2 regions of the Cellulosimicrobium composti genome follow, and region 2 is predicted to be linked to the other one. Evidence: predicted binding sites of a transcription regulator. Region 2 holds the regulator's gene; the other holds the start of a gene.
What was found. Region 2 encodes LexA, which represses DNA repair genes until DNA is damaged. Its sites were predicted from a motif close to TCGAACANNTGTTCGA; they were not measured.
Positions count from the first base shown of each region.

Region 1: a site for LexA is predicted at 3,392-3,407, ahead of ruvA (Holliday junction branch migration protein RuvA). Genes of this name have one in related genera too.

Region 1 covers NZ_JAAFAN010000016.1:12,240-17,284, forward strand. The annotation lists gene GYH36_RS06670 (NUDIX hydrolase) at 1-289, shown strand, start outside; gene GYH36_RS06675 (hypothetical protein) at 332-1,051, opposite strand; gene pdxT (pyridoxal 5'-phosphate synthase glutaminase subunit PdxT) at 1,114-1,776, shown strand; gene GYH36_RS06685 (YebC/PmpR family DNA-binding transcriptional regulator) at 1,783-2,544, shown strand; gene ruvC (crossover junction endodeoxyribonuclease RuvC) at 2,767-3,336, shown strand; gene ruvA (Holliday junction branch migration protein RuvA) at 3,498-4,133, shown strand; gene ruvB (Holliday junction branch migration DNA helicase RuvB) at 4,136-5,045, shown strand, end outside.
Region 2 covers NZ_JAAFAN010000040.1:14,931-19,975, forward strand. The annotation lists gene GYH36_RS12395 (ATP-dependent DNA helicase) at 1-2,029, shown strand, start outside; gene GYH36_RS12400 (L-lactate dehydrogenase) at 2,058-3,068, shown strand; gene lexA (transcriptional repressor LexA) at 3,186-3,920, opposite strand; gene GYH36_RS12410 (LysM peptidoglycan-binding domain-containing protein) at 4,252-4,620, shown strand; gene nrdR (transcriptional regulator NrdR) at 4,725-5,045, shown strand, end outside.

The DNA of each region.
Region 1 (5,045 bases), on a different contig from region 2:
CGTCTACACGCGCAGCGCGATCTTCGACTTCTACCGCCAGCACTGCCGCCAGGACGAGGTGCTCTACCTCGCGCGCGTGCCGGGCCACGTCGCGGCGTCGGGGCTCAGCCGGGACGGCTGGACCGACGTCGAGCTCGACGTGGTCGACGAGATGCGCTGGTGGTCCCTCGACGACCTGCGGCGCGTCGAGATCGAGGTGTTCCCCGCGGGCCTCGCGGACCTCGTCCTCCCGCTCCTGCGCGGTTGGGACGGCGTGACGCGCCACCTCGGGACGGCGCACGAGGACTGAGCCGTGCGCCGCGGGCGCAGGGTCACGGGCGAGCTCGCGGGGTCACGGTCGGCGCGCCAGGACCCGCCAGACGATCCCGCCGACCAGCAGCCCCACGCCGAGCAGCCCGCCGCCGACGGCGACGAACCACAGCAGGACCGTGCCGCCGATCGTCGTGAAGAACTCGCCGAACCGCCAGCCCTCCGTCACCACGAACGTCGTCCCGGGGTCGGACGAGCCCGCGGCGACGGCCACCGTGCAGCGCTGCGACGTCGCTGCGCTCACCTCCGCGACCGTGGTCGCCTCGTACGCGCCGAGACCCGCGTTGCCCGTCACCGCCGGCCAGCCCACCCCGAGCTCGCCGTCGGGACACGTCACCGTGACGTCGGCGACCGAGAACCCGTCGTCGCCGGCCGGGCGCACCGCCCACACGGTGTACGGCTGACCGCCCACCAGGTCGACCTCCGCCTCGCCGGGCACGTCGCCCGACGCGAGCGCGTCCGAGCCGGGACGGCCCGTGGCGTCGACCACGCCCGTGGGCAGGGCGCGCACGAACGTCGTCGCGCCGAGGACGCCCGCGACGAGCGCGAGGACCATCACGACGGCGCCGACCACGACGAGCGCCGTCGCACCCTTCGTGCTGCGGGGCGGGCGCGGTGGGCGCGGCGCGGCGCCCGGGTACGGGGCCGGCAGACCGGCGTACCCCGGGCCGGGATACCCGGGGGCCGGGTACGGGCCCTGCGGGCCGGGAGGCGGGGCGGGCGGTCCGGGCGGGTAGGTCACGACCGCGAGGCTAGCAACCGTCGCGGCCGGAACGGCCGCCCGCCGACGTATCATCACCCCTCGTGACGATCACGATCGGTGTCCTCGCCCTCCAGGGCGACGTGCGCGAGCACCGCGCCGCGCTCGAGTCCGCGGGCGCCCGCACGGTCGGCGTGCGCCGCCCCGAGGAGCTCGCCGCGGTCGACGGGCTCGTGCTCCCCGGGGGCGAGTCGACCACCATCGACAAGCTCCTGCGGATCTTCGACCTCGCCGAGCCGCTGCGCGCCCGGATCCGCGAGGGTCTGCCCGTCTACGGCTCGTGCGCCGGGATGATCCTGCTCGCCGACCACATCCTCGGCGGCACGGCCGACCAGCGCACCCTCGGCGGGCTCGACGTGACCGTGCGCCGCAACGCGTTCGGCCGCCAGGTCGACTCGTTCGAGACCGACCTCCCGTTCGAGGGCCTCGCGCCGGGCGGCGCGGCCGACGAGCAGGGCACGGTCCCGGACGGGGCGACCGGGTCCGTGCACGCCGTGTTCATCCGCGCGCCGTGGGTCGAGGACGTCGGACCCGGCGTCCGGGTGCTCGCGCGCATCCCCGACGAGGAGGCCCCCGGCATCCCCGCGGCCGCCGCCGGTAGGATCGTCGCAGTCCAGCAGGGATCGCTGCTCGCCACCTCGTTCCACCCGGAGATCTCCGGGGACACGCGCGTGCACGAGCTGTTCGTCAGAATCGCGAAGGGGTAGGAACGCATGTCAGGGCACTCCAAGTGGGCCACGACCAAGCACAAGAAGGCGGCCATCGACGCCAAGCGCGGCAAGCTCTTCGCGAAGCTCATCAAGAACATCGAGGTGGCCGCCCGCACGGGCGGCGGTGACCCCGCGGGCAACCCGACCCTCTTCGACGCCATCCAGAAGGCCAAGAAGTCGTCGGTGCCCAACGACAACATCGACCGCGCCGTCAAGCGCGGCTCCGGCGAGGGCGCCGACGCCGTCGACTACCAGACGATCATGTACGAGGGCTACGGCAACAACGGCATCGCCGTGCTCGTCGAGTGCCTCACCGACAACAAGAACCGCGCCGCCTCCGAGGTGCGCCTCGCGTTCAGCCGCAACGGCGGCAACCTCGCCGACCCCGGCTCAGTGTCCTACCTGTTCTCGCGCAAGGGCCTCGTCGTCGTGCCCAAGGCCGACGGCGTGACCGAGGACGACGTCATGCTCGCCGCGCTCGACGCGGGCGCCGAGGAGGTCACCGACGCGGGCGACGTCATCGAGGTGCTGTGCGAGGCGAGCGACCTCGTCGCCGTGCGCACCGCGATCCAGGAGGCGGGCATCGAGTACGACTCCGCCGACTCGATCTGGCACCCGTCCATGGAGGTCGAGGTCGACGCCGAGGGCGCGCGCAAGATCCTGCGCCTCATCGACGCCCTCGAGGACAGCGACGACGTGCAGAACGTCTACGCGAACTTCGACGCGTCGGACGAGGTCATGGCGGAGCTCGAGAACGACGACTGATCTCGCTGGTTCGGTCACCGAGGCCGACGGCGTGGTCGCTCTGGGTGGCGGGGCGAGCGAGGTGCGCGCGGTCTACCATCCGCGGCGCTCGTTCCTCGCGCCGCTCCCGCCAGGCCCGCCACGACCGCGCGCACCTCACCCGCCCCGCCCGCTTCGGCTCGCCGTGGTCCGCGGCCCGCGGGGCGTCCGGGTTTCGTCGTCGGGTCGTGGGAGGGTAGCGGCGTGCGCGTTCTCGGAGTGGACCCTGGGCTGACCCGGTGCGGTGTCGGGGTGGTGGACTCCGCGCGGGGGCGGCGGGCCGAGCTCGTGGCCGTCGGCGTGATCCGGACGGACCCCGAGCTCAGCGTGGACCTGCGCCTGCTGCGCATCGCGGAGCGGCTCGACGCGTGGTTCGACGAGCACGTGCCCGACGTCGTCGCGGTCGAGCGCGTGTTCGCCCAGCACAACGTCGGGACGGTCATGGGCACGGCCCAGGCCGCGGGGCTCGCCATGGTCGGCGCGGCCCGGCGCGGCGTCCCCGTCGCGCTGCACACGCCGTCGGAGGTCAAGGCCGCGGTGACCGGGAGCGGGCGCGCGGGCAAGGAGCAGGTCCAGCGCATGGTCGCCGGCATCCTCGGGCTCGCGGAGCCACCGAAGCCCGCGGACGCGGCCGACGCGCTCGCGCTCGCCATCTGCCACCTGTGGCGCCCCGCCGGCGCGCTGCAGGGCGGCGAGCGGCACGAGCTGACGCCCGCGCAGCGTGCGTGGGCGGCGGCCGAGCACGCGGCCAAGGGGCGCCGGGCGCCGCGGTGACGGCCCTCGTGTCGCTCGTCCGGTGCGTGGGCGACCCTTGCTAGAGTGACCGCGGTCGTACGGGTGTTCGACGCGCTCCGCGGAGCGCCGCCCGACGGCGGTCGTCGGGCCCGGCGGACCATCGGACCAGGCCGGTACCGCCGGCCGGGAGAGGAGCCTGCGTGATCGCGTCCCTGAGCGGCGTCGTGGCGAGCGTCCAGCTCGACCGCGCCGTGCTCGAGGTCTCCGGGGTGGGCTACCTCGTCCACGCCACGCCCGCCACGCTCGCCGGTCTGCGCGTCGGCGAGACCGCGCGGCTCGCGACGAGCCTCGTCGTCCGCGAGGACTCCTTCACGCTCTACGGCTTCGCCGACGACGACGAGCGCGCCGTGTTCGAGACCGTGCAGACCGTGAGCGGCGTCGGCCCGCGCCTCGCGCTCGCGATGCTCGCGGTCCACACGCCGGACGCGCTGCGCCGCGCCGTCGCCGGGGGCGACATCGCCGCGCTCGTGCGCGTGCCCGGGATCGGCAAGAAGGGCGCCCAGCGCATCGCGCTCGAGCTGGGGGACAAGCTCGGGCCGCCCACGGGCGCGGACGCCCCCGAGCCCGGGGCCGCCGCGTCGGGTGCCCCGCGGCGTGTCGACGACCGCCGCGACCAGGTGGTCGAGGCCCTCGTCGGCCTCGGCTGGAACCTCAAGGCCGCCGACGACGCGGTCGCGACCGTGCTCGCCGAGGCGGGCGTCGACGTCGTCGAGGCGCCGGACGTGGCCGGGGCGCTGCGCGCCGCGCTGCGCGTGCTCGGCGGACCGAGGGGCTGAGCATGGCGACCTTCGACCAGGTGGGCGTCGGCGACCTCGGGGGAGACGGGACCTTCTCGTCCGAGCGCATCGTCGCGGCGGGTGCGGACGACCTCGAGCGCGCGGCCGAGGCGGCGCTGCGCCCGCGCCGCCTCGAGGAGTTCGTCGGCCAGGCCGTCGTGCGCGACCAGCTCTCGCTCGTCCTCCAGGCCGCGCTCGCGCGCGGCAGCTCGCCCGACCACGTGCTCCTGTCCGGGCCGCCCGGGCTCGGCAAGACGACGCTCGCCATGATCATCGCGGCGGAGCTCGGCACGTCGCTGCGCGTCACGTCCGGGCCGGCGATCCAGCACGCGGGCGACCTCGCGGCCGTGCTGTCCTCGCTCGAGGAGGGCGAGGTGCTCTTCATCGACGAGATCCACCGGCTCGCGCGCCCGGCCGAGGAGCTCCTCTACATGGCGATGGAGGACTTCCGCGTCGACGTCGTCGTGGGCAAGGGCGCCGGGGCGAGCGCGATCCCCCTGTCCCTGCCGCCGTTCACCGCCGTGGGCGCGACGACGCGCGCCGGTCTGCTCCCCGCGCCCCTGCGCGACCGGTTCGGGTTCACCGGCCACCTCGACTTCTACTCGAGCGACGAGCTCGAGCGCGTGCTCGCGCGGTCCGCGGGGCTGCTCGGCGTCTCGCTCGACGCGGACGCGGCACGCGAGATCGCCGGGCGCTCGCGCGGCACGCCGCGCATCGCCAACCGTCTCCTGCGGCGCGTGCGCGACTGGGCGCAGGTGCGCGGCGACGGCAGCATGGACCTGGCCGCCGCGCGCGCGGCCCTCGAGGTCTACGAGGTGGACCCCATCGGCCTGGACCGGCTCGACCGCGCCGTGCTCACGGCGCTGTGCACGCGGTTCAACGGCGGTCCCGTGGGCCTGACGACGCTCGCGG
Region 2 (5,045 bases):
GGTGCCCGACGTCGACGCGCTCCTCGACGTCGCCGTCTCGCGTCTCGGCGGGGCGCGGCGCGAGGGCCAGCACGCGATGGCCCGCGCCGTCGTCGAGGCGATCGAGGGCGGCGAGCACCTCGTCGTCCAGGCGGGCACCGGCACCGGGAAGTCGCTCGGCTACCTCGTCCCCGCCGTGCGGCACGCCGTCGCGACCGACGAGCGCGTCGTGGTCTCGACGGCGACGCTCGCCCTCCAACGCCAGGTGATCACCCGGGACCTGCCGCTCGTCGCCGACGCCGTCGCGGACCGTCTCCCGCGGCCGGCGTCCATCGCGCTCCTCAAGGGCTGGCACAACTACCTGTGCGTGCACAAGATCGCGGGCGGCTACCCGACGGACGAGCCGACCCTCTTCGACCTGCCGGGCGAGTCCGCGGGCGCGGCCGACCACCCGGCGGCGCGCGGCGGGACGAGCGCCGCGGCCCTCGGCGAGCAGGTCGTGCGTCTGCGCGAGTGGGCGGACGAGACGTCGACGGGCGACCGCGACGACCTCGTGCCCGGCGTCAGCGACAAGGCGTGGCGGCAGGTCTCGGTCACGGCGCTCGAGTGCCTCGGCCAGCGCTGCCCGCTCCTCGCGGAGTGCTTCCCCGAGAAGGCGCGCGCCGCCGCGCGCGAGGCGGACGTCGTCGTGACGAACCACGCGATGCTCGGCATCGCCGCGATGGGGTCGCCCGGGGTGCTGCCCGAGCACGACGTGCTCGTCGTCGACGAGGCGCACGAGCTCGCCGACCGCGTGACCGCGGCCGCGACCGTCGACCTGTCCGTCCCGGCGATCGAGAGCGCGGCACGTCTCGCGCGCCGCCACGGCGGGGTGACGACGGACGCGCTCGACGCGGCCTCCGCGGCGTTCGGGACGGTCGTCGGCGCGCTGCCGGCGGAGCGGTTCCCCGAGGGGCTCCCGGACGGGGCGCGCGCGGCGGTCGCGGCGGTGCGCGACGCGGCGCGCGAGGTCCTGTCGTCCCTCAAGCCCGAGACGGGCGTGACGAAGCCCGCGCAGCCCGACAGCGGGCTGAAGATGGCGCAGTCGACCATGCTCCAGCTCTTCGAGGTCGCCGAGCGCATGGCCGCGGACCCGACGGGCCACGACGTGCTCTGGTGCTCGCGGCCCGGCGAGGGCGGCTGGACGGCCGACCGGTTCGGCGAGGGCGCGAGCCGCCTGCACGCCGCACCGCTCGGCGTCGCGGGCCTCATCCGCACGCACCTCCTCGCCGAGCGCACGGGCGTCTTCACGTCCGCGACGCTCGCGCTCGGCGGGAGCTTCGACGCGGTCGCGCGCACGTTCGGCCTCGGCGCGACAGGAACCGGTGACGACGAGGCGCCGCGCTGGCGCGGGATCGACGTCGGCAGCCCGTTCGACTACGCGCGCCAGGGGATCCTCTACGTCGCCAAGCGGCTGCCGACCCCCGGGCGCGAGGCCGCGACGGAGCACCAGCTCGACGAGATCGCGACGCTCGTCGAGGCCGCCGGCGGGCGCACCCTCGGGCTGTTCTCGTCGCGCCGCGCCGCCGTCGCGGCGGCCGAGGCGATGCGCGAGCGGCTCGACGTGCCGGTCCTGTGCCAGGGCGACGACCAGCTCCCGACGCTCGTGCGGGAGTTCGCCGCCGACCCCGCCACGTGCCTGTTCGGCACGCTCTCGCTCTGGCAGGGGGTCGACGTGCCCGGCCCCTCGTGCTCGCTCGTCCTCATCGACCGCATCCCGTTCCCGCGCCCGGACGACCCCGTGAAGTCGGCGCGGGCGCGCGCGGTCGAGGCGGCCGGCGGCAACGGGTTCATGCAGGTGTCCGCGACGCACGCCGCGCTCCTGCTCGCGCAGGGCGCCGGTCGCCTCGTGCGCTCCACGGAGGACCGCGGCGTGGTCGCGGTCCTCGACCCGCGCCTCGTCACCGCCCGGTACGGCACGTTCCTCACCCGGTCGATGCCCCCGTTCTGGCAGACGACCGACCGCGACGTCGCCGCTGGTGCGCTCCGTCGCCTCGCCGCCCTAGGCTGAGGCCTTCCAGCGACTTCACGGAGGCGAGATGACGACGAGCACGTCCCCGCAGGGCACCGGCGGCGCGACCACGGGCGGTCCGGGAGGCGGGGCCCGCACCACGAAGCTCGCCATCGTCGGCGCGGGCGCGGTCGGGTCGACGCTCGCGTACGCGGCCCTCATGCGCGGGGCGGCGCGCACGGTCGCGCTGCTCGACGTCAACCGTGCGAAGGTCGAGGCCGAGGTGCTCGACCTTCAGCACGGGATCCAGTTCATGCCGATGGCGCGCGTGGAGGGTTCCGACGACGTCGCGGTGTGCGCGGGTGCCGACGTCGTGGTCGTGACCGCGGGCGCCAAGCAGAAGCCCGGGCAGACGCGGCTCGACCTCGCCGAGGGCACGATCGGCCTCATGCGCACGATCCTGCCCGGGCTCGTCGAGGTCGCGCCCGACGCGGTCTACGTCATGGTCACCAACCCCGTGGACATCGTCACGTACGCGGCGCTCAAGTTCTCCGGCCTGCCGCCGTCGCAGCTCTTCGGCAGCGGGACCGTCCTCGACTCCTCGCGACTGCGCTTCCTCGTCGCCCAGCACTGCGGCGTGGCGGTGCAGAACGTCCACGCGTACATCGCGGGGGAGCACGGCGACACCGAGATCCCCCTGTGGAGCTCCGCGACCATCGGCGGCGTGCCGCTGCTCGAGTGGCAGGGCATCGCAGGCCGTGGACCGCTCACGGCCGACGTCCGCGACGACATCGCGCGCGAGGTCGTGCAGTCGGCGTACCGGATCATCGAGGGCAAGGGTGCGACCAACTACGCGGTCGGGCTCGCGGGGACGCGCATCATCGAGGCCGTGCTCGACGACGAGCACCGCGTCCTGCCCGTCTCGACGCTCCTCGACGGCGCCTACGGCCTCGAGGACGTGTGCCTCTCCCTGCCGACCCTCGTGGATCGGCGCGGGGCCGTCGAGCGCGTGGGGGTGCCGCTCGCGGACGACGAGCTCGCGGGCCTGCGCGCGTCCGCGGAGTCGCTGCGCGCCGTCGCACGACGCTTCGGGCTCTGACCCCGCGCGGGCGCGACGGCGGCCCGGCCCGAGCGAGGGCGGCACGGGGCCCGAGGACACGAGAGCCGGGTGGTCCGCCGACCACCCGGCTCTCGCGCCCTCAGAGGCCGTGCCGGTTCACAGGCTGCGCAGGACCGAGACGACGCGCCCGAGCACCTGGGCGTCGTCGCCCGGGATCGGGTCGTACGCGGCGTTGTGCGGCATGAGCCACACGTGGCCGTCGGCGCGGCGCAGGCTCTTGACCGTGGCCTCGCCGTCGATCATCGCCGCGACGATCTCGCCGTTCTCGGCGACCGGCTGGCGCCGCACGACGACCCAGTCGCCGTCGCAGATCGCCGCGTCGACCATCGAGTCGCCCTGGACCCGCAGGAGGAAGAGCTCGCCGTCGCCGACGAGCTGGCGGGGGAGGGGGAACACGTCCTCGACGACCTGCTCGGCGAGGATCGGGCCACCGGCCGCGATGCGGCCCACGACCGGGACGTACGACGGCGCGGGGCGGGACTCGTCGTACGCGGGCTCGGGCGCGGTGCCGGCGACCGAGAGGGGCGTCGCCCGCCGGGAGTCGTCCGGCTGGACGACCTCGATCGCGCGCGGCCGGTTGGGGTCGCGGCGCAGGAAGCCCTTGCGCTCGAGCGTCGTGAGCTGGTGCTTCACGGAGGACGGGCTCGTGAGGCCGACGGCCTCGCCGATCTCGCGCATGCTCGGCGGGTAGCCGCGCTGCTCGACGCACGCGCGGATGGTCTCGAGCACGAGCCGCTGGCGCGGCGTGAGCCCGTCGCCGCCCGCCGAGCCGTCCGGGAGCTCGCGCACCTCGGCGAGCCCTCGTGCGCTGTCCGTGCCTCGTCCCGCCATGGTCGCTCCGCCCTCGTCCGTCGCGGGCCGCCGGCGCAACGCGTGCCCGCGGCCACCCCACCCCGGGGCGTGCGCCCCGGGCCCTCGGTCGTCTCCCCAGGTCCGAGCGGACATGTCCGGCGAACCGACCTGACCCCAGGCTAGGGGAGGTTGCGACACGAATCAAACACCTGTTCGAGCATGTCTCGACTCTGTCGGTCGTTCGTGATAGACCTTCGTACAGATGTTCTACGTACAGGTGTTCGACCATGGGTCGGGCGCCGCACGCGACGGGCGGCGGGTCCGATCGACCGGGGAAGGCGATCGGGCTCGCGGTCGGGACGGAGGAGACATGCAGGCGGTGGGAATCATGGCGGGGCCGGTCGCCCTCGCGAGCGGCCGCACGGAGCGCGCGCGGCACGACGAGGCGCCGCTGCGGCTCACGCGGCGCGGCCGTGTCGTCCTCGTGCTGCTCGCAGCCCTGGTCCTCGTGCTCGCCGCGCGCGTGGGCGTCGCCGTCGCGAGCGGGCCCGGCGAGCCCGTCGAGGTCCGGGTGCACGTCGTGAGCTCGGGCGAGACGCTCTGGGAGCTGGCGCAGGGCGTCGCGGCCCCGGGAGAGGACCTTCGCGACGTCGTCAGCGGTCTCGTGGAGCTCAACGGGCTGTCGTCGTCCGGCGTCCAGGCGGGCCAGAAGCTCCTCCTCCCCGTCGAGGAGGGGTAGCGCGGGCGAGACGCACGTCGCACGCGAGCGTGTTGCACGGCCCGGCCGCGACGGCATACGTTCGTCGCGCCGACCTGTCGGCGCGACCCGCGGAGGAGCCCGCCATGCACTGCCCGTTCTGCCGTCACGCGGACTCCCGCGTCGTCGACTCGCGCACGTCCGACGACGGGTCCTCGATCCGACGGCGCCGTCAGTGCCCCGAGTGCAACCGGCGCTTCACCACCATCGAGACCGCGAGCCTGTCCGTCGTCAAGCGCTCGGGCGTGACCGAGCCGTTCTCGCGCGAGAAGATCGTCAACGGCGTGCGCAAGGCGTGCCAGGGCCGACCGGTCAACGAGGACGACCTCGCGGTGCTGGCGCAGCGCGTCGAGGAGACGATCCGGGCGAGCGGCAGCGCCGAGCTCGACGCGTACGAGATCGGCCTC